DNA from 2 places in the Dorea hominis genome. Region 1 is predicted to be linked to the other one. Evidence: a T-box and tRNA genes for the amino acid it is inferred to sense, from the RefSeq annotation. Region 1 holds a T-box; the other holds one or more tRNA genes.
The links. The T-box of region 1 lies ahead of proS (proline--tRNA ligase). A T-box ahead of a tRNA ligase gene usually reads a tRNA of that ligase, here a tRNA-Pro.
Positions count from the first base shown of each region.

Region 2: it has a tRNA-Pro gene. The T-box ahead of proS (proline--tRNA ligase) is inferred to sense a tRNA for this amino acid. The anticodon was not compared.

Region 1 covers NZ_JACOOY010000006.1:162,028-173,494, reverse strand. The annotation lists gene H8S07_RS06580 (HU family DNA-binding protein) at 232-507, opposite strand; gene H8S07_RS06575 (protein kinase family protein) at 703-1,713, opposite strand; gene H8S07_RS06570 (CCA tRNA nucleotidyltransferase) at 1,866-3,194, opposite strand; gene H8S07_RS06565 (REP-associated tyrosine transposase) at 3,309-4,079, opposite strand; gene proS (proline--tRNA ligase) at 4,164-5,603, opposite strand; T-box leader at 6,070-6,280, opposite strand; gene H8S07_RS06555 (RluA family pseudouridine synthase) at 6,718-7,563, shown strand; gene spoVG (septation regulator SpoVG) at 7,744-8,019, opposite strand; gene glgD (glucose-1-phosphate adenylyltransferase subunit GlgD) at 8,062-9,180, opposite strand; gene H8S07_RS06540 (glucose-1-phosphate adenylyltransferase) at 9,177-10,451, opposite strand; gene murC (UDP-N-acetylmuramate--L-alanine ligase) at 10,682-11,467, shown strand, end outside.
Region 2 covers NZ_JACOOY010000013.1:64,763-76,229, reverse strand. The annotation lists gene H8S07_RS10535 (alpha-glucosidase) at 1-1,524, opposite strand, end outside; gene H8S07_RS10530 (hypothetical protein) at 1,966-2,691, shown strand; gene H8S07_RS10525 (hypothetical protein) at 2,772-4,094, shown strand; gene glmM (phosphoglucosamine mutase) at 4,230-5,615, shown strand; gene glmS (glutamine--fructose-6-phosphate transaminase (isomerizing)) at 5,695-7,536, shown strand; gene H8S07_RS10510 (nucleotidyltransferase family protein) at 7,708-8,646, shown strand; tRNA gene H8S07_RS10505 (tRNA-Gln) at 8,981-9,051, shown strand; tRNA gene H8S07_RS10500 (tRNA-Pro) at 9,107-9,180, shown strand; TPP riboswitch at 9,409-9,514, shown strand; gene H8S07_RS10495 (energy-coupled thiamine transporter ThiT) at 9,558-10,262, shown strand; gene H8S07_RS10490 (4-hydroxybutyrate dehydrogenase) at 10,356-11,467, shown strand, end outside.

The DNA of each region.
Region 1 (11,467 bases):
CACCCAACCTGTAGATAGTCTGAAAGGTGTTGTTTTATAGGCAGCCTGCATTTCCTCATCGCCATAAATCACGACCACCGGCTTAGCCGGTGGTTTATTTGTTTTCCAAAGTTCCGTTTTTCGGATCAACGAAAAACTCCACAATGTAAAACAGGACTTTGCCCTAACAACAAAAGGAGTGCCTGACGCCACAGCGCAAGACACTCCGTTATAATCCACTACTATTACTGATTATGCATTAACAGCATCTTTTAAAGCCTTACCAGCTTTGAATTTTGGAGCTTTGCAAGCCTCAATCTTCATTGTCTTACCTGTCTGAGGATTTCTACCCTCTCTTGCAGCTCTCTTGCTTACTTCAAATGTACCAAAACCAACTAACTGGATTTTATGCTCTTTTTTCAGCTCTTCTGTAACAACATCAACAAATGCTTTTAAAGCTTTCTCGGAATCTTTTTTAGATAATTCTGCTGCGTCAGCGATTGCTGCTACTAATTCTGTTTTGTTCATGGATAATTTTCCTCCTCTTGTTTAACTATAGAATCCCTTATTTATTCTATTCTGTCATCGGTTTTCACGTCCCCGCGCCAACCGCCTTTAGTTACTGTTATACCTGTTTTCTTATTGTTTGTCAAGGAATTTCATCCAGAAAATGCCCATTTTCCGGCATTTTCACACTTTTTTGCAGTTTTCTGAAAGTCTCTTTTAAAGCCCCTGTACTGGTTCATTAAAAACAGCTTTTAAAAACTTCTTTTTCTGTTTCATCTGCATCACTGCCGTCTGCAATTTCTCGACATTTTTTACAGACATCCACGCCTTATTTGAATGATAGTACACACTCGCAACTTTCCAGAATTTTTCCGGATACATAAGCCGGATGCGCAGATAATCCATTTCATCCGAACTAATTGGACGGATCGCTGAATACGCATTTAACACTGCATCTGCAAAACGTTCTTTCCATCCATTTTTCTCCATTGTTTTTCTGAGAAAATAATACAGATCTTCCACCTGCACATCCTGATGAAACTTTTCGAAATTAGTGATCGCAGCGACCTTGCTGCTGCGCATATCCCGGCACATCAGTATATTATGATAATTGTATTCCCCATGAATCATCTTGCCCGTGAGAAAGCAGTCATTTCTAAGTTTCTCATAGTCTGAATTGCCAAGCCTTTCCGTTGCCGCCTGCGCCCATTCATACATACTGTCGAAAGCTTTCAGGAATGCACATTCAAACTCTCCTTTCAAAGGCACCTTTCTGATAAAACGGCGCACTTTTTTCAGTTCTCTGTCATGCTTTTCATATATTTTCACCAGATGTTCCGCCTGTCCGCATTTATTTTCCATGGGATGCTGAAGAAGGAGATGAAGCTTTGCAAGCTCTGCCGACGCCTCCACCAGTTCTTCTGATCGGCGTATTTCGCATTCTTTTCCATCACACCAGCGCTTCAATATATATTTCTCCCCATTTTCCATTTCTGTAATATGCCCGCCTTCCCTGTTCATTTCTATATGATCCAAATGAGTGTATCCTTCAGTTCTCAGATATTCATATAATTCACAGAGTGCAGGAATCCGGTTTGCGGTCAGCGACACTTCTTTAAGCAGAAACCATCCCCGATTTGTATCGCATAAAACAGCACCCCTGATCTTGCGGGTGCTGCTTATCTCCATATTATATTGTTCTAACACATTTTGTTCTAACTCCTGCATATCTATCCCCTGCACTTTACATATCATATTCTTTCTAAATGTATGTAAAAGCAGGCGTGAATATACCAAAAGGGGACGGGGATTTTCTAGAAAATCCCCGTCCCCTTTTGGTTACTTTATCCACTTACTTATTCACACATTTATACACTTAGTTATCCCAAATATTGGAATAACTTTTCTTTTGTATTCATATCCGGATCGTCAATTACAAGTTCCAGCAATTCTTCTAATTTTTCTCCGATTTTTTTACCCGGCTTCATTCCTGCTGCAATCAAATCACTTCCGTTTACTGCCAGTGTTTTCAAAGATACACACTGCCCAAGTGCGACAATTTTCCGGTATAACTCTTCTATTTCGTCCAGATTCTGTATTTTTTCTTCTCTTTTGTACAGGCTCTGCGCAAGTACATCCGCACGCCTTACTTCCATATAATATGGAAATAATTCTTCACCTATAATATTCATCGCGCGCCGCACATTTTTTTCCGTTGCTTCCATGCGGTAATCGTGATATTTTACAAGTTTTGTCACTTTACGCAATGTATCATTATCGAATTTCAGGCGCTTTAATACACGTCCGGCAATTTTCTCACTCTCTGCCGCATGTTTTTTAAAATGTGCAACTCCATTTGCATCCATCGTTTTTAGAGCTGGTTTTCCTGTGTCGTGTAAAAGCATAGTCAAACGCAGTATCTTATCTGCACGTACATTTTTCATCGCATGCAGTGTATGTTCACCCACGTTATACATATGGTGCGGTGTCTCCTGTATCGTTTCCATCATACGATCAAATTCTGGCAGAAATATCTGTGTAATTTTCAATTCCCATGCCATTTTAAGTAACTCCGGTCGGTCGGAAGTGAGCATCTTCACAAGCTCCACCTGTATCCGTTCCGCACTGATATTTCTAAGTGTTGGTGCCAGCTCACGCATACCTTCTTTTGTATCTTCTGAAATATCAAATCCCAGCTGTGCAGCAAAACGCACACCTCGCAAGATTCTGAGTGCATCTTCGCTGAAACGTTCTTTGGCATTTCCCACACACCGGATACATTTCCTTTGCAGATCCTCTTTTCCTCCGAAAATATCAATCAGTCCGTCTTTATCATTGTATGCCATTGCATTGATTGTAAAATCTCTGCGCAGCAAATCCTCTTTCAGGCTTCTTGTAAACGTCACTTCCCTCGGATGTCTGCTGTCGGTATATTCCCCGTCAATCCGGTACGTTGTAACTTCATATCCCTCTCTGCCAAATACAACCGTCACTGTACCGTGTTCAATCCCTGTGTCAAATGTTTTATCAAATAAAGATTTTGTCTCTCCGGGCATCGCAGATGTTGTGATGTCCCAGTCACCCGGCGTTCTATTTAAAAGTGAATCTCTTACACACCCACCAACTGCATACGCTTCATAACCATACATCTGCAATGTAGTGATAATCTTCTGCACATTCTCTGGTAATTGTAATTCTAAATATTCCACATTTTTACCTCCACTTATCCACATTCCATTTTATCATACCACATTTTTGAATTGGGGACGGGGTTTTTCCAGAAAATCCCCGTCCCCAATTCAAAAAGACCTGTCCCTAATTATCTAATATATTTCTTCTAACACTTGTTTTCTTATGTTTTCCACCATACATTGTGAAATATTAAGAGCCGTTTTTATTTTTCGATCAAATTCGTTTCTCATTGCTGAGTATTCTAATATTTCCTTCATAGATTCTTTATATTGCTGTGACATACTTTTTAATATCTCTACAGCAATCTCTTTCATTTGATCAAATTCTTCTTCCTTTATATCAATAAATAATAGCTTGTTACTACTATCCGGCAAATTATGAAATGCCCAGAACTGCTCTGCTGTTCCAAAAAATTCCTTGATTTTTTTATATACATTTTCATCCAAGATCTCTTTTTTTCTTATTTTACATAATTCATTCATGCTTCCATATTTATATGATCTTGGATCTTTACATAATTTTGCCTTTACGGGATTCAAATGAATATAGCGCAAACAGTTCCAAAAATAATTGGCATCTTCTATGCACTGGCTTTGAAAACGATTTTGAAAAACAACTCCTGATCTTTTATGTTTATAATTATAATATGATGCATATTTTGATGATATAACAGCCATAAATGCTGATAAATCTGATAAACTTGCTTTTATTAAAAGGTGAAAATGATTGGGCATGATGCAATAAGAATATATGCCCACATGATATTTGTCACAATTCTCCCGAATCAAATTTAACATTCGTCCTTTTTCTCGGTTTTGTGCAAATATAGATAAATGATTGACTCCTCGATTAGTTACATGATAAATATCTGATATACTTTTCTTCCTTGATTTACGAGGCATTCCTGTCTCCTTTCCTAAAAAGGGACAGGTCTTTTTCAATTGGGGACGGGGATTTTCTAGAAAATCCCCGTCCCCAATTATATTTTAATAAGATTTTCCCCAATATGCCATCTGTTTTGCAGGTTTTCCACAATAGATACATTTGTCGGAAATAAATTCTTCATCTTCAATCAGACATCTGGTTGCTGCTCCGCCTGTCAGATATTTTACTTCGCCTTCACATTCTGGATCTCCGCACCAGCAGGCTTTAACAAATCCACGATTTGCTTTGAACTTCTCTACCATTTCGTCCATTGTTGTTGCTGTATCGATGTGGCTGTTCAGGAACTCTTCTGCGCGGTTGTACATATCCTGCTGTTCCTGTTCAAGGATTTCACGCAGTTTTACAGCAATCTCATCCAGAGATACAACGATCTTCTCACGATTGTCACGACGTACAACTACAACCTGATTCTTCTCGATATCTTTTGGTCCAATCTCGATACGTGTCGGGATTCCGAGGATCTCCTGCTCAGAGAATTTCCATCCCGGGCTCTTGTCGGAATCATCAATCTTCACTCTGTATCCTGCTTTTTTCAGCTCATCAAACAGTGCATATGATCTGTCCAGAACGCCTTCTTTGTGCTGTGCGATCGGAATGACTCTACATTCTACCGGTGCAACATGCGGTGGTAATACAAGTCCGTCGTCATCACCGTGAACCATAATAAGTGCTCCGATACTTCTTGTAGACCATCCCCATGATGTCTCATAAGCACTGTGTAATTCATTATTTTTATCTACATATTTAATATCAAATGCATCCGGGAATCCGCTTCCGAAGAAATGACTTGTCGCAGACTGAAGTGCTTTTCCGTCATGCATCAGTGCTTCAATCGTATATGTGTCTTCTGCTCCTGCGAATTTCTCGTGTTCTGCCTTTCTTCCTGCTACGAATGGAATAGCCATTGTCTCTTTATAGCAATCCTTATAAACTTCCCACATCTGAATTGTTCTTTCTTCAGCTTCTTCGTATGTTGCATGAAGTGTATGGCCTTCCTGCCATAAAAACTCTCTGGAACGTAAGAACGGTCTTGTTGTCTTCTCCCAGCGCAGTACGGAGTTCCACTGGTTCCATACCTTCGGAAGATCTCTGTATGATTTTACTGTTTTTGCCCACAGGTCACAGAATAATGTCTCAGATGTCGGACGAATACATAATCTTTCCTGTAATCTCTCCATTCCACCATGTGTTACCCATGCAACTTCCGGTGCAAATCCTTCTACGTGATCTGCTTCTTTCTCAAGAAGTTCTTCCGGAATCAGAACCGGCAGGTATACATTCTCTACACCTGTTTCTTTAAAACGTCTGTCCAGATCTGACTGGATCAGTTCCCAGATCGCATAACCATTCGGTAAGTAGTTCATGCATCCTTTTACGCTGGAATAATCACAAAGATTTGCTTCACGTACAACGTCTGTGTACCACTGTGCGAAATCTTCGTCACGAGATGTGATATTTTTTACTAATTTTTCTTTTGCCATCTTTCTTTCTCCTTTTCTACTTTATTCTGGGAGCTCCTTTTATAAAGCCACAAATATAAATCCAACATTTTTACAGTGCCAGAAAAAAATATAATATGCTTTGACACATGTCTTGCACCAGCCGCATTACGGAACGACTATAACACTCATTTAGCAAGCCCTGATGTGGAACATAGATCGTTTGCGAATCTGCTCATAAATAAAATCACCTGGTACTCACTACGTTGTAAGCCTATAAGCGAAAAACATGGTGAAAGGTTTCGATTTCAACATCATCCTAATAAAACATCTACAGAACCTGCCACTGACAATTTTCTCCGGTGGTCAGGACAATAATGATAGCGATAGCATAAAACACGCTTTTCAAGTTTTATCCGCTGATTAGCGATCGTCAAATGTGATCATGCAAGCATGGTACATTTTCCTCGTCGCCATAATAAAAAACGCCGGACCTTTCAGCTCCCTAAAAAGGGACCGAAAAGCTCGGCGGTACCACCCTAGTTAACTGCAACCCTTTTGCAGTTCTCTTCATTCATCATTAACGCTGACGGAAACGCTGTATTTTCATACAGTGGCTCCAAGACCGGTTCCACAGTGCGCCTGCCAGACATCTTTCACCATTATGATGTCCTCTCTGCTGCCCGCTACCATGTACTAATTCTCTTCATCGCCATATTATTTATGGAATTGCTCATAATTTTAATCTATGGTTTTTCTTTTGTCAAGCAGCTAGCATGATTATTTTTCGCTCCTAAATTGAAAATTTAAACTCCACTCTTAATCTCCATGATGGAATTTACTCCTGCATAATTAGAATTTAATCTTGCAAGCTCTAAATGCACATATGTAAAACACTTAACACAAAATAAATCATTCTATCAAGGCTCTACTCTATATTTTGCATATGCACAACAAATTACAATGTAGAAATTCAATAAAAGTCACAACTTTTAAAGTATGAGTGGAATTTAGTTCCGCACTGGAATTTACTTTTTCAAGTCAGCCTCCTGCATTTGTATTTCCCGGCAATCCCGCTATAATTTATTTGCATATTCCATAGCTCTGTGCTTAAATAAAAAAAGAAATCCAGATTTCTGACAGGAGGAAATCATTCATGCAGAATCATATTCAAAAAAATTACAGAAAAAATAATTCTACTTTAAATATTTTATTCGAGGATTCCGATATTATCGTATGTGAAAAACCGCACGGCACAGCAACGCAGAGCCGCCGTATTGGTTCGCCTGATATGGTAAATCTGATCAAACGCCACATTTATGAAACATCTTCTGATAAAAGCGAGCCATATCTCGCAGTAATACACAGACTGGACCAGCCAGTCCGCGGTATTCTTGTCTTTGCCAAAACACCTGCTGCCGCAAAAGATTTAAACCGCCAGCTTCAGAATGGTGATTTTGGAAAATATTATCTTGCCCTGACAAACGGAATTCCGTCTGACACTTCTGGAACACTGGAAAATTATTTGTATAAAAATCTGCAGACTAACACTGCGTCTGTCTGTGATGCAAAAAAGAAAGGCGCAAAAAAAGCTCGCCTCTTCTACGAAATCCATAATGAGTTACGAGATTTTTTCACAGATACTTCCCGTTCCACTCCAGATACTATCAACACAAATTCCGAAGATATTTTTTTCAGTAAAAATCCCGTAAACACCGGGGATGAGCATACTTCAGACATCCAGGATATTTTTTCAAGCAGCACCTCTGTGGACAACGGGCAGTCCACGAAGACACTTCTCAAAATCCATCTGGACACCGGACGCTTTCATCAGATCCGCTGCCAGCTCGCCGCTATCGGATGCCCGATCGTCGGCGACACAAAATACAATCCAGGCTGCCGTGCAAAAAAAGGATGGCAGACATTATGTCTGTGTGCATATAAACTTGAATTTACACATCCTGTCACACATAAAAAAATGCATTTTTCTTTACTAGCCTGATTTTGATGACCAACCCGATATGAGCATACTTCTAAATACTATGACATCTGCAACAAAACGGGCAGTCGCACTAAAGTGCGATGATTCTTTCTCTTTTACAAGAAAAATTTTAAGGACGGAAGAGATGCATTTCTTCCGTCCTTAAACATTTCATTTCTTAATCAGTTTATATGATAGCGGCTACGCTTCCATAACTTCTTTACTCATTGCTTCTTCATACTTGCTAAGAATAATATTCTGGATACGCTCTCTCGTTCCGGAATTGATCGGATGCGCAATATCACGGTACTCTCCGTCCAATGACTTCTTGCTTGGCATAGCAATGAAAAGTCCCTTCTCGCCTTCAATCACTTTGATATCATGAATGACAAATTCTTCATCCATTGTGATCGAGACAACCGCCTTTAATTTGCCCTCCTTTGCTACCTTTCTCACTCGTACATCTGTAATCTGCATTTGTTCTAGCCCCTTTCTTTCAGCCGCTGTACTGTAATCTTTCTACAGCACATACCTCTCGTTCTTTTCGATGACCACTTTCACACCATCTTCCCCTACATGCCTTGTGTTCGCTCTGATGGTGTTACGACTTTCTACAATACAGTTTTCAATATAAGTATTGTCCCCAAGATAAACATCATTCAGAATGATAGAATTTTTAATTACACAATTGTTTCCGACGAATGTCTTCTTAAATAATATAGAATTTTCGACGGTACCATTGATAATACTTCCACTTGCAATCAAACTGTTCTTTACAACCGCACCCGGATTATACTTTGCAGGCGGCAGGTCGCTTACCTTTGAATACACATCTGGCTGTTCCTTGAAGAAGTAGTTTCTTACCTCCGGTTTCAGGAAATCCATATTCGTCCGATAATATGCATCCACGGTCGAAATACTGTTCCAGTAGTCTTTTATTTTATAACCATATATTTTCTTCAGATTCTTGTATCTGATGAGAATATCGGTCACAAAATCATGTCTGTCCTCTTCCGCACAGTGCTCGATCATATCGATCAGATGTCTTCTCCTGATCACATAAATCCCGGTGGAAATAGTGTTGGACTTAGCCACCATCGGCTTCTCTTCAAATTCTTCCACGCGCATCGTATCATTCATCTTCAATGTTCCAAACCGGCTCGCATCCTCTCCTGGAGCAAGTTCTTTACACACGATCGTAATGTCTGCGCGTTTTGCTATATGATATTCCAGAACCTTGTTATAGTCCATCTTATACACCGCATCGCCGGATGTAATGATAACGTAAGGTTCGTGGCATCTCTTCAAAAAATCAAGATTCTGGTAAATCGCATCTGCGGTTCCTCTGTACCAGTATCCGTTATCTGCTGTGATTGTCGGGGTAAATACATAAAGTCCGCCCTGTTTTCTTCCGAAATCCCACCACTTGGAGGAATTCAGATGTTCATTCAACGAACGGGCATTATATTGTGTTAAAACTGCCACTTTCTGAATATGTGAGTTGGACATATTACTGAGTGCAAAATCAATCGCCCGGTAACTTCCTGCGATCGGCATTGCTGCCACTGCACGTTTCTGTGTAAGTTCTTTCATCTTATAACTGTTGCCACCCGCTAGAATAATTCCTACTGCTCTCATACCCGTTCACCTGCCTTTATCAAAGTCTCTCCGCTGTCCAGTACGCCATCCGGGTAATCCTCTGCCGTTGTCTTACCACTGATCGCAGTATTTTTTCCAATCTGTACTTTTTCCGGGATTGCCGAATTCTCTCCAATCGTTACCAGTCCAAAAGAATATACGGACGGTTTCAGGCGGTTCGGTACATCTCTTCCGATTCCCATTACAACTTCATCACCGATTTTACAGTTCTCTGCGATAATCGCCTTGTCCACAACACAGTTTTTGCCGATTACTGCATCCTTCATAATGATAGAATCTCTCACAACGGTTCCTTCTCCTATCACAACACCAGATCCGATAACACTATTGTGAACTTCACCGTAAATTTCTGATCCATTACCGATAATGCATCTGTCGATCACTGCCTGTTCGGAAATATACTGTGGCGGCAGGATGCCACTGTTTGTATAAATCTTCCAGAACTCTTCATAAAGATTGAACTCTGGAATGATATCGATCAGTTCCATATTCGCTTCCCAGTAAGAACCAAGCGTTCCTACGTCTTTCCAGTAACCATTGTACTCGTAAGCAAATAAGCGTTCACCTTTTCTGTGACAATATGGAATAATATGTTTACCAAAATCACATCCAGACTCATCTCTCATCGTATGCAATGCTTCTTTGAGCACCGGCCAACTGAAAATGTAAATTCCCATAGATGCGAGATTACTCTTCGGCTTCTCCGGTTTTTCCTGAAATTCTGTGATCCTTCCATCATCATCTGTGATCACGATTCCAAATCGGCTTGCCTCTTCCATCGGCACCGGCATCGCTGCGATCGTCACATCCGCATTATTCGCTTTGTGATAATCCAGCATAACTTCATAGTCCATCTTATAGATATGATCTCCGGATAAGATCAGTACATAATCCGGATGAAAAGTCTCTATGTAATCAATATTCTGATAAATCGCATTCGCAGTTCCGGTATACCATTCACTGCTCGTGCTCTTCTCATATGGTGGTAAAATCGTTACTCCACCATAATTTCTGTCCAGATCCCACGGAATTCCGATTCCGATATGAGCATTCAATCGAAGCGGTTGATACTGTGTCAGTACTCCCACGGTGTCAATTCCAGAATTAATGCAGTTACTCAGAGGAAAATCAATAATCCGGTACTTTCCTCCGAAAGCTACTGCAGGTTTTGCAACTTTAGCAGTTAGGACTCCAAGTCTGCTGCCTTGTCCGCCTGCCAGAAGCATTGCTATCATTTCCTTCTTTCTCATGTCTTCACCCCTTCACAGTCGTTTATTATCTTATTATAGCATATATTTATCCTTCCGCGAACATTTTTCACAATTTTAGTAAACGTTTCGTGACCTTTTTATGAAAATATACCAAGAAATTTTAGGTTGGTTTTTTTGCCAGATATGTTTATAATAATATGATAGAAGTAAGTAAATTATGAACACTTTCCGGCAACCCGCCGGAGCATTAAAACTAAGGATGGTAGCTTATGTATAAAATCAATTTTGAACAACCGGTACACGTACACTTCATTGGAATTGGCGGAATCAGCATGAGTGGTCTGGCAGAAGTTCTTTTGGAAGAACATTTCACAATCTCCGGATCAGATAACAAACGTTCTCCGCTTACAGAACAGCTTGAGAAAGCCGGCGTCACTATTTTTTACGGACAGAAAGCTTCTAATATAATAGAAGGAATTGATGTTGTTGTTTACACGGCAGCAATTCATGCAGACAACGAGGAATATCAGGCAGCAGTCCAGAAAGGACTTCCTATGCTGAGCCGTGCCGAACTCCTCGGACAGTTAATGACTAATTATGATACTCCGATCGCTGTATCCGGAACCCATGGCAAGACAACAACAACTTCCATGCTTTCCCACATTCTTTTAAGTGCCGAGATGGATCCAACGATTTCTGTCGGCGGTATTTTAAAAGCCATCGGTGGTAATATCCGCGTCGGTAATTCCGAAATCTTCCTTACAGAAGCATGCGAATACACGAACAGTTTCCTGCATTTCTTCCCGAAGATTGGAGTTATTTTGAACATTGATGAGGATCATCTGGATTTCTTCAAAGACCTTGCGGATATCCGTCACTCTTTCCGCAAGTTTGCTGAGCTATTGCCGGCAGACGGCACACTTGTTATTAATGGTGAGATTCCGGAGCTTCACGAGATCACAGACGGGCTTGCATGCCGTGTTGTAACTTATGGTCCGGACAGTTCTTATGACTACAGTGCAACAAATATTCTTCACGACCAGATCGGAGAGGCT
Region 2 (11,467 bases), on a different contig from region 1:
GAGCAATGTCTGGTCAGCAGATTTTCGGTAGTAAGCCATGACACGGTCCTGATTCTCAAATACAGGGAGGAGATCACCGTATACGATCGTTTCAGCATAAGCTGGATCCTTGCGCAGTGCAAGCAGACGACGGTAGTACTGGTAAACAGAATCCGGATCATTTTTCTGACTTTCCAGATTGATCTTTTTGTAATTGTAATTTACCCTGAGCCATGGGGTACCGGTTGTAAAGCCTGCATTTGCAGAAGCATCCCACTGGTAAGGAGTTCTGGCATTATCGCGGCTGATGCGGTTTACTGCCTTTAAGGCGCTGTCTGGTGTCAGACCGGCATTTAATGCCACCTGATATTCGTCGAGTGTAGAAATGTCATCGACCTCATCAATCGACTGAAATTCTACATTTTCCATACCAATTTCCTGCCCCTGATAGATAAATGGAAGACCACGGAGCATGATATTCATTGTGGCAAGCAGCTTTTTGGAAGTGTTGGTGCATTCGCCCTCTGGGATATAGCGAGAAACGCCGCGCGGTTCATCGTGATTTTCAATAATATTGGAGAGCATGCCGAAGTCTTCAATCTTTTTCTGACTGGCGAAGCAGCAGCTCCGGTAATCATTTGGTGTGATTACTGTCTGGTCATACCAGCCCTTCGCGCTGGCACCGAAGATAGTCTCATTGAAATCAAACATCGTTGAGAAGTAGCCGTTGTCACCGATGAAATCCGGAAGCTCTTCCGCTTTTTCATTGAAGATTTCTCCGACAGTAAATGCACCATGCGGAAGGAAGGTGCGGTCACGCATTTCTCCTAAAAATTCACCCACACCGACTGCGTGTTTCAGCATTTCGTCCGGACTGCACATTCCATCTTTGCGGTCTGCCGGATAATTCTGCCACGGAAGCGGTTTTTTGATATTAATGATCGCATCGATGCGGAAGCCGGCAAGTCCCTTATCAAGCCACCAGTTGATCATTTTATAAATTTCCTCGCGCAGCTTTGGATTTTCCCAGTTCAGGTCTGGCTGCTTTTTATGGAACATGTGCAGGTAATATTTCCCAGGCTGGCCAGGGAGTGGCTCCCACACACTGCCACCAAAGTAGGAACGCCAGTTACAGGGCAGTTTTCCATTAGGGCAGTCTTCAATGTAAAAATATTTTCCATATTCTCCGTCCGGATCTTCGCAGGCTTTTTTGAACCATTCATGCTCATCCGAACAGTGATTGACGACGAGATCCATCAAAATGTGCATATCACGTTTCTTTGCTTCGGCAATCAATAGATCCATGTCATCCATTGTACCGAAACGTGGATCGATATTGTAATAATCAGAAATGTCATAGCCTTGATCTGCAAGTGGAGAGCAGTAAATTGGAGAGAGCCAGATAATATCTATACCGAGGTCTTTGAGATAATCGAGCTTGCTGATAATGCCTGGAAGATCGCCGATGCCGTCTCCGTTGGAGTCACAGAAGCTTTTCGGGTAGATCTGATAGGCGGTTTTTTTGTGCCACCATTTTTTTTGCATAGTAAAAATCCTTTCGTTGTAAAGTGTGTGTATCAGTGGAAAGAGAAGCCGTTCCTGGCGTCCTTCATTGATTAATAGTGGTTTCAATAAAAATTATTTTCTTTTCGATTTTTAGAAACAATCTCATTATACTCCCTTAAGTAAGAAAATGCATCCTCAATCATGTGCCGAAGTGGCATGGCATAGTGAGTTTTTGACTGATTTTTCAAACCCCAGATGACAATAGAGTCCTGTTTTATTTTATGTGAAGGATAAAGTATATACCCGCGATATTTTCAAACGCGATTAGAGGAGTATGAGTGCCTGGACCGTGGGGTATCTGGAGGCGTTGAGTGATTTGGAAAAGTAGAGAAAGTGTTGAAAAGTTGCAGGAAACATAATTAAATTGGACAACAATACAGAGGTATGATAATATTTATTGTATCTTAATGAGGATATTGAATGAGATTAGTAATTGATAAGAAAGAATTAGAATTATTAATTGAACAAAAGAAAGAATACATTGGGAATCAAGTTACTATTGATACAGTAATAGCAGGTGTTTCATTTTTATTGTCAGTAATGACAGCGCAATATCAGAAGATTTTTGGAATATCAGGAGAAATAATAAAAGTATTTTTTTGTACAATTGGTATTTTATATGCAGTAAAAATCATATGGGATTTCTATAAATATAGAAGGAATAAATATACTCATAAAGTTTTAATGAAAGAGATAGAGGATTTAGATATGATTCAACATAATCATTCATTGGTAATTATTAAAGAGTCATTTAATGATAATATGAAGAGATTTTTACTTTATTATGATGAAAAATGGGATTGCAAATTGTTTTTGAATTATAAAACGCAGGAACGTGGAGATGAAGCTGCGATTATTGCAAATGTAGTGAAAGAGTTGAAGCTTAATCAGAAAGAAGTAAAATGTCGATACATTACTTCAAAGTTGCAGGAAAAATATTCAGTAAGTCATCGTGAAAATAGAATTTATAATCATCGTTTATATGAGCTTCAGGTTAATAGATTTTCAGAACAGGAAATGGAAAAGGATTTTGTTGTAAATGGAAAGCATTATTATTGGATGAGTATAGAAGAAATGGAAAAAGATGATAACATTAGGAACAAAAATCTGGAAGTGGTAGATTTTGTAAAAGAATATATGGGATAAAGTTTTCCGCTTGTGTATTTCGCAGAGTTTTTGAAGATACACAGGCGGTTTTGTTACTTATATGGTAGCAGGAGGTTGCTATGTCGGAAATGAAGATGAATTATATTTTTATAGAAAAAGAAACGCAGGATTCGATATCTATGTGTGAGCAGATCGCTGAGCTGCTGGGTGTGGAGGACAGCAAGATGAAGTCAGGCAACTTGCCAATGTCAGGTTTCATTTGCTTGCAGGATGTGGAAGTGTTTTATGAGATCTCCGGCAAGAGTGGTGCGGATCAATATTTCCTGGAATTAAGTACAAAAGCCAGAGTGAACAGAGCTGTGATCGCACTGCAGACATTAGATGATACCATTTATCAATCGCCGAAGCAGACGTATTACACGGCAATTCGTGTGTATGATGGGATTTCGGAAAGCTATTGTAAGCGGCTCTATCCTAAATATGCAGAGTTTGAGCGGCTGCTTCGCACGTTGGTATCTCTGATCGTGACGAAGGCGTATGGAAGTGCATGGCGGGAAGAGACCGTGCCGGAAGAGATGATGGCAGATCTTAAGAAGAATGCAAGAGGCAATCTGCCGATCAGTGAGACTCTGGAGCAGATGGATTTATCCACGGTGGAAGAATATTTATTTGCAGAAAGAGAAGTTGTGTATGAGGAGGTTGTCGCAGGCAGCGGTGAAAATGCAAATGGGACGGCTGGTAAAACAGCAGATTTTGAACAATTATCAAAAGAAGAATTATGCCGGTTGCTGGAAGAACTTCGACCGACAAGCCTGTGGGAGCGGCACTTTGAATCACTTGGAAGTCAGAAAAAGTGGAAAGAGAAAATTGTTGGCGTACATCCGGTGCGCAACAAAGTGGCACATCAGAAACGGATCAGCGGCGCGGAATATAAGCAGACAACCAGAAAACTACAAAGCCTGAACCGGGATCTGAAGCATGCGATTGGAGAGATCCAGAAGCAGAACTTCACAGATGTGAGCCGGGCAGATATGCTGGGAAGTTTTGTTGATGTATTGGAAAATATTCAGCTTATGACAAATGCTACAAAGGCAGCGGTGTCTGCAATATCAGCAGTACCGGCAGCTGTGGAAAATGTTGCCAGATTGAATGCAATTTCACCGGTTACAAAAAGTACGCAGATGATAGCGGAAGTATTATCTGATATGCGGCGTAGCCAGCAGAAAGTAATGGCAGCAGTCAGACCGGCGGCTATAGCTGCGAGCATGCAAAAAGATGTGGTATCGGAAGTTGCGAAAAGTCTTCGTATACCACAGACAATGCGTGACAGTATCGCAACTGCGGCGAAGATGTCACGGCTTATGAACATTTCAGGAATTGTAAATCTGGAAGATAAGGGGAATAAAACTGAGGATAATGACTTAGAAAACAATAGGGACTAGTAAATTCCGGCAATTTACGCTATAATAGATAGGATTATAGGCAAAACTAAGGAATTAATAAAAAGAGATAATAATCAAGTCCGGATCTGCCGGACGCCAAATATAATATACCAAAGTAGAAAGGATTTTAGAACGATGGGTAAGTATTTTGGAACTGATGGTTTCCGTGGGGAAGCTAATAGGAACCTGACAGCAGATCACGCATACAAGATTGGGCGTTTTCTCGGCTGGTATTATGGAGAACTGAAAAGACAGAATGGAGATGACACTCCGGCTAGAATTGTAATTGGTAAGGATACAAGACGTTCCAGCTATATGTTTGAATATACACTGGTCGGTGGACTGGTAGCATCCGGTGCAGATGCATACCTGCTTCATGTTACAACAACACCGTCTGTAGCTTATGTAGCAAGAGTAGATGAGTTTGACTGTGGTATTATGATTTCCGCAAGTCATAATCCATATTATGACAATGGAATTAAGCTGATTAATGGTAATGGTGAGAAGATGGATGAAGGAACAATCAGCCTGATCGAAGCATATCTGGACGGAGAAGTAGAATTATTTGGAGAGAAATATTCAGAAGTTCCGTATGCACACAAAGAGAAGATTGGTCGTACTGTAGATTATGTATCAGGAAGGAACCGTTATGTCGGATATCTGATTTCTCTTGGAATGTATTCGTTCAAGGGTGTCAAAGTTGCATTAGATTGTGCGAATGGAAGTTCATGGAATATTGCCAAATCTGTATTTGACGCACTGGGAGCAAAGACTTACGTGATCAATGCGGATCCGAATGGAACAAATATCAATAACAATGCAGGGTCTACACACATTGAAGGACTGCAGAAGTACGTGGTAGAAGAAGGCATGGATGTTGGATTCGCTTATGACGGAGATGCTGACCGCTGTCTCTGTGTGGATGAAAAAGGGCAGGTCGTAGACGGAGATGCGATTCTTTACGTATATGGAAGATATATGAAAGAGCGCGGAAAACTGGTGACAAATACAGTTGTTACAACAGTTATGTCTAACTTCGGACTTTACAAAGCATTTGATGAGCAGGGTATCGGTTATGCGAAGACTGCTGTCGGAGATAAATATGTATATGAATATATGCAGAAGAATGGCTGCCGAATTGGTGGAGAGCAGTCCGGTCACATTATTTTCTCAAAATATGCATCAACAGGTGATGGTATTTTAACCAGTCTGAAAATGATGGAAGTTATGATGGCAAGAAAGAAGACAATGAGCCAGCTGACAGAAGATTTACACATTTATCCACAGGTGCTTGTGAATGTACGTGTACAGGATAAAGCTGTTGCACAGGCAGACCCGGATGTGCAGGCAGCAGTACAGAAAGTTGCAGACGAGCTGGGTGATACAGGAAGAATCCTTGTCCGTGAATCTGGTACAGAGCCACTGATACGTGTAATGGTAGAGGCTGAGACACACGACATCTGCCAGAAATATGTGGATGATGTAGTGAATGTGATTAATGAAAAAGAGAAGACAAGATAGCCTGGCTCTCAGAATCAGAAAATGTAGATAGATGATAAGGTCGTATGATCTGACAGGAAAGATAGGAGTATTAAGAAATATGTGTGGAATTGTAGGATATGTAGGAAATAATCAGGCAGCACCGATTTTGTTGGATGGACTGTCCAAGCTGGAATACCGTGGTTATGATTCGGCCGGAATTGCTGTCCGTGATGCAAATGGCGATGCTGAGATTGTTAAGGCAAAAGGACGTCTGAAGATTCTGGCTGAGAAGACAGATAATGGTGCCGCTGTCCCGGGAACATGTGGAATCGGCCATACAAGATGGGCAACACATGGGGAGCCGTCTGAGAACAATGCACATCCGCATAAGAGTGATGATGGCAATGTAGTTGCTGTTCACAACGGTATCATTGAAAATTATCAGGAATTAAAGGAAAAACTGTTAAGAAAAGGATATACATTCTATTCCAATACAGATACAGAAGTAGCGGTAAAACTGATCGATTACTACTATAAGAAATATGAAGGAACACCGGTTGATGCGATGAATCACGCAATCGTCCGCATCCGAGGTTCTTATGCGCTGGCAGTTTTGTTTAAAGATTATCCGGAAGAGATTTATGTGGCCAGAAAAGACAGTCCGATGGTTCTCGGAGTTGCTGACGGAGCATCATATATCGGATCTGATGTACCGGCTATTTTGAAATATACAAGAAATGTATATTATATTGGAAACCTGGAGATGGCGCGTGTAAAGAAAGGGGAGATCACTTTCTATAATCTGGACGGAGAAGAGATTGAGATTGAACCAAAGGAAATTAACTGGGATGCAGAAGCCGCTGAAAAAGGCGGTTATGAACATTTCATGATCAAAGAGATTCATGAACAGCCAAAAGTTGTAGGAGATACCATTAACTCTGTTCTTACGACAGATGGCAAGATTGATTTGTCAGAGGTTGGTCTGTCAGAAGAAGAGATCAAAGATATTCGTCAGATTCACATTGTAGCATGTGGTTCTGCATATCATGTTGGAGTTGCAACACAGTATGTAATGGAAGATCTTGCAAGAATTCCAGTGCGTGTAGAGCTGGCATCCGAATTCCGTTATCGCAATCCGTTACTGGATGAGAAGGACCTGGTTGTACTGATCAGCCAGTCCGGTGAGACAGCAGATACGCTGGCGGCACTTCGTGAGTCCAAAGCAAGAGGTGTGCGCACACTTGCAATTGTAAATGTAGTAGGTTCTTCCATTGCAAGAGAAGCAGATAATGTATTCTACACACTGGCTGGACCGGAGATTTCCGTTGCAACAACAAAAGCATACAGCACACAGTTAATTGCAGGTTATGCACTGGCAATCCAGTTTGCCAAAGTAAGAGGCGAGATTGACGAAGCACGTTATAGCGGTCTGATCAAGGAAATGCAAACCTTACCGGAGAAGATTGAGAAGATTATTGAAGACAAAGAGAGAATCCAATGGTTTGCATCCAAACAGGCAAATGCAAGAGATGTATTTTTCGTAGGTCGTGGTATTGACTATGCAATCTGCCTGGAAGGAAGTTTGAAGATGAAGGAGATCAGCTATATTCATTCTGAGGCATACGCTGCAGGTGAATTGAAGCATGGAACGATTTCTCTGATTGAAGACGGCATTCTTGTTGTCGGTGTTCTGACACAGCCGGATCTCTATGAGAAGACAGTTTCTAACATGGTTGAGTGCAAGAGTCGTGGCGCTTACCTTATGGGACTTACAAACTTTGGACAGTATAATATTGAAGATACAGCAGACTTTACGGTATATATTCCAAAGACAGATCCGTTATTTGCAACATCACTGGCAGTCATCCCGTTACAGCTCCTTGGTTATTATGTCAGCGTTGCAAGAGGTCTGGATGTAGATAAGCCGAGAAACCTTGCGAAGAGTGTTACAGTAGAGTAATCTTCCTGCAAAATGCGGTCGTTTAGAAAATATTAAGAGAATATTAATAAAAAAGGACGCTCAATATTGTGATGAAAATGCTATAATATTATCGCAATATTGAGCGATATAGCATCTAAAGGAAACTGCCAATGGCGGGTTTGAGAGATGCTGGAATAAGGAGAGGTACAAATGAAAACGACATTAGTTATTATGGCTGCCGGAATCGGATCCCGTTTTGGCGGCGGAATCAAACAGCTGGCACCGGTCGGACTGCATGGGGAGATCATCATGGATTATTCCATTCATGATGCAATCGAAGCAGGATTTAATAAGATTGTCTTTATTATCCGTAAGGACATTAAGGAAGCATTTAAGGAAGCAATCGGAGATCGTATTGAGAAGATCTGTGCGGATCTGGATGTAGAGATTGCATATGCATACCAGGAACTGGATGCACTTCCGGAAGGAATCGAACTTCCGGCCGGACGTACGAAACCGTGGGGAACCGGACAGGCAGTTCTTGCGTGCAAAGATGTTTTAAAAGAGCCATTTGCAGTTATCAACGCAGATGATTACTATGGAAAGGAAGCATTTACTAAGCTTCATGATTTCCTCGTAGATTACACACCGGAGAAGGCGAATGCATTCTGCATGGCAGGTTTCATCCTGAAGAACACATTAAGTGAGAATGGATCTGTTACCAGAGGTGTGTGTGAACTGAATGAGAAAGGCTATCTGACAGCGGTTCATGAGACACATAACATTGTGAAGACAGTAGACGGTGCAGCAGCCGATACAGAAGACGGATTAAGAGCCATCGATCCGGAATCTTATGTATCTATGAATATGTGGGGACTGACACCGGAGTTTATTGGTGTGTTGGAAGATGGATTCAAAGAGTTTTTTGAGACAATGGGAGACAAAGATATCCTGAAAGCAGAATATCTTTTGCCGATTTATATTGATGAACTATTACAGGCTGACAAAGTATCTGTAAAAGTGCTTGACTCTCATGACAAATGGTTTGGCGTAACATACAAAGAAGACAAAGACTGTGTTGTAAAATCATTTGCCAAACTGATCGAAGACGGCGTATACGCTGAGAAACTGTTTGAGGACTTGAAGTAAGAATTATCAGAAATAAGAAAGACTGTTATAGCATGTGTGCATGCTATAACAGTCTTTCTTGATTTTATGAAGTTATTGTAATGTTGGAGCGTTTTATGAGAAAATACAATTACATCAACGGTATAATAATATAGAAACGAAAAAATTGTAAATTTGCAAACCATCGCAAACCCGTGTAAAATGGGCATTTTCAAAGACGCTCGACAAGAAAATACAAAAAAGTTGAAAAAAATTAAAAAAAGGGGTTGCAATTTTTGGATTTGCTGATATAATAATATTTGTTCGCTGATGAAATACAAAAGATAAACAACGAACGTAACAGAGAACTACGTAATGCGGATTGGTGTAATGGCAGCACAGCAGACTCTGACTCTGTTAGTAGAGGTTCGAGTCCTCTATCCGTAGTTCCTTGGCAGGGGCGCCGAGTGTTTTGAATGTTTGAAACATTCGGTTGACATGCCGGAGTGTGGCTCAGCTTGGTAGAGCGCTACGTTCGGGACGTAGAGGTCGCAGGTTCAAATCCTGTCACTCCGATTAAGATGAATCTCAAAGCTTATTGCTTTGAGATTTTTTTTTGCTATGGCATCCGGAGAAATTTGCCGGTGGTAAGTTCTGTAGCTTATGGTGATGGGAAAAATGCGTCATACTTGCATGATTTATAATTGCAATTTCTTGACATCTGTTGGTGGGGCGAGTATCATTAACTGTGTTAAGACTGTAACTATCCAGTATAGTTACAGTAGATGAATTAACGAGTAAAAGAGTGATGACAAGGGGAGCTTATGTATAGGCTGAGAGGAAGTTTAGAAACTTCGACCCGGAACCTGATATGGATAATGCCATCGTAGGGATGTATTAGATATTACAGAACCCTCCTTCGTCTTCAGTCGAAGATACAGGAGGATTTTTTTGTGTTTCAAATGTTAGTAAACAGTGAAGGTGGTCTGACGACTGCCGGATATGTAACTTGTATTGTGGTGGGAGTTATTTTGTTCCTGCTTGGATCAGTGTTTGCGCGGAAAGGTACGCAGAATGTGAATGAAAATGGAAGTAAAGCAAAGAAAGGTATCGGCATAGCGGTGGGAACCAATCAGCTTGTATTTTGTGCAATGGCAATTGCGCTTGCAGTGGTGACTTCTTATTTGAAAATCTTTTCTCTGCCATGGGGCGGAAGTGTCACGTTGTGCAGTATGTTATTTATTGTACTGGTTGCAAACTGGTACGGTGTACAGACGGGTATTTTAGTAGGTTTAACTTATGGAATCTTACAGTTTATCCAGGAGCCATATGTACTTTCTTTCTTCCAGGTATGCTGTGATTATATTCTTGCTTTTGCAGCACTTGGAGTTGCCGGCTTTTTTGCGAAGAGTTCCAATGGACTGCTCAAAGGATATATTGCCGCAGTTCTTGCAAGAGGAGCATTTCATGCGTTGGGTGGCTATCTATATTGGATGAGTTATATGCCGGAAAATTTTCCACAGGCATTGAAGAGTGTATATCCGATTGTGTATAACTATAGTTATCTGCTTGCAGAAGGTGTACTGACTGTGCTCGTTATTTCTATCCCGGCAGTAAAGAAAGCACTTGCGCAGATTAAGCGGATTGCGACGGCGTAGTAAGCTTAACGGCAGGTAAAAGCAAGTTGGAGCTTACGGAGGAAGGCTAAGAATAAGCTTAAAAAGAAGAAAAACAACAGGAGGATAACAGTCATGAAATTATTTCAGCAGAAATCAGTGATCGAGAAATATGATGATGTGAAAAGCTTCGTGGAAGCATACAACATCGGAGCGGATGATTTCATTCTCGCGACAAAACGGATTTACGAGACCTGTTTTGCACCGCTGAATCTGAAAGCACATGTAGAATACAAGAGCAAATATGGCAGCGGTGAGCCGACAGATGTAATGATCGATGCACTGCTTGAGGATTTCCGTCAGGGAGATTATAAGAGAATCATTGCTATCGGCGGTGGAGCTGTCATTGATATGGCGAAGATTCTTGTACTGGACGGGGAAGCGAAAGCAGAGAGCTATTATCGGAAAGAAGTACCGCTTCGCAAAGTGCGCACACTTCTTGCAGTGCCGACAACCTGTGGCGCAGGATCGGAAGTGTCCAATGTCTCCATTACAGAGATTACTTCGATCCACAGCAAATTAGGACTCGCCGTAGACGAGATTTATGCAGATGAGGCAGTGCTGATCCCGGAACTTTTGCGTGAGCTTCCATATGAGTTCTTCGCAACCAGCGCGATCGATGCATTTATCCATGCGATTGAATCTTTTGTATCACCAAAAGCGAACCTCTACACGGAGATGTTCAGCGAGAAAGCAATGGAGATGATCGTGCATGGATTCCGTGAGATTATCGCTCATGGAAAAGAATACCGGATGGAGCTGCTGGAAGATTTTCTTGTGGCAAGTAATCTGGCAGGTGTTGCATTTGGCAATGCTGGAACCGGAATGGTGCATGCCATGTCCTATCCGCTGAGCGGAATGTATCATGTCGCACACGGAGAGGCAAATTATCAGTTTCTGACTGCCGTATTTGCTGCTTATCAGAAAATGAATCCGACCGGCAAAATCATTCGTCTGAATGCGTTTCTTGCAAAAATGATGGAATGTGATGAAGCGGTTGTCTATGAAAAACTGCAGGAATTATTAGACCAGATTATCAGTCGTAAAAAATTAAGAGAATATGGCATGAAGGAAGAAGAAATCCATTCATTTGCCGTAAGTGTAGACGCAAGTCAGCAGAGACTTTTAAATCAGAGCTATGTGAAGCCTACCATTGAGCAGATGGAGGCAGTTTACAGAGAACTGTA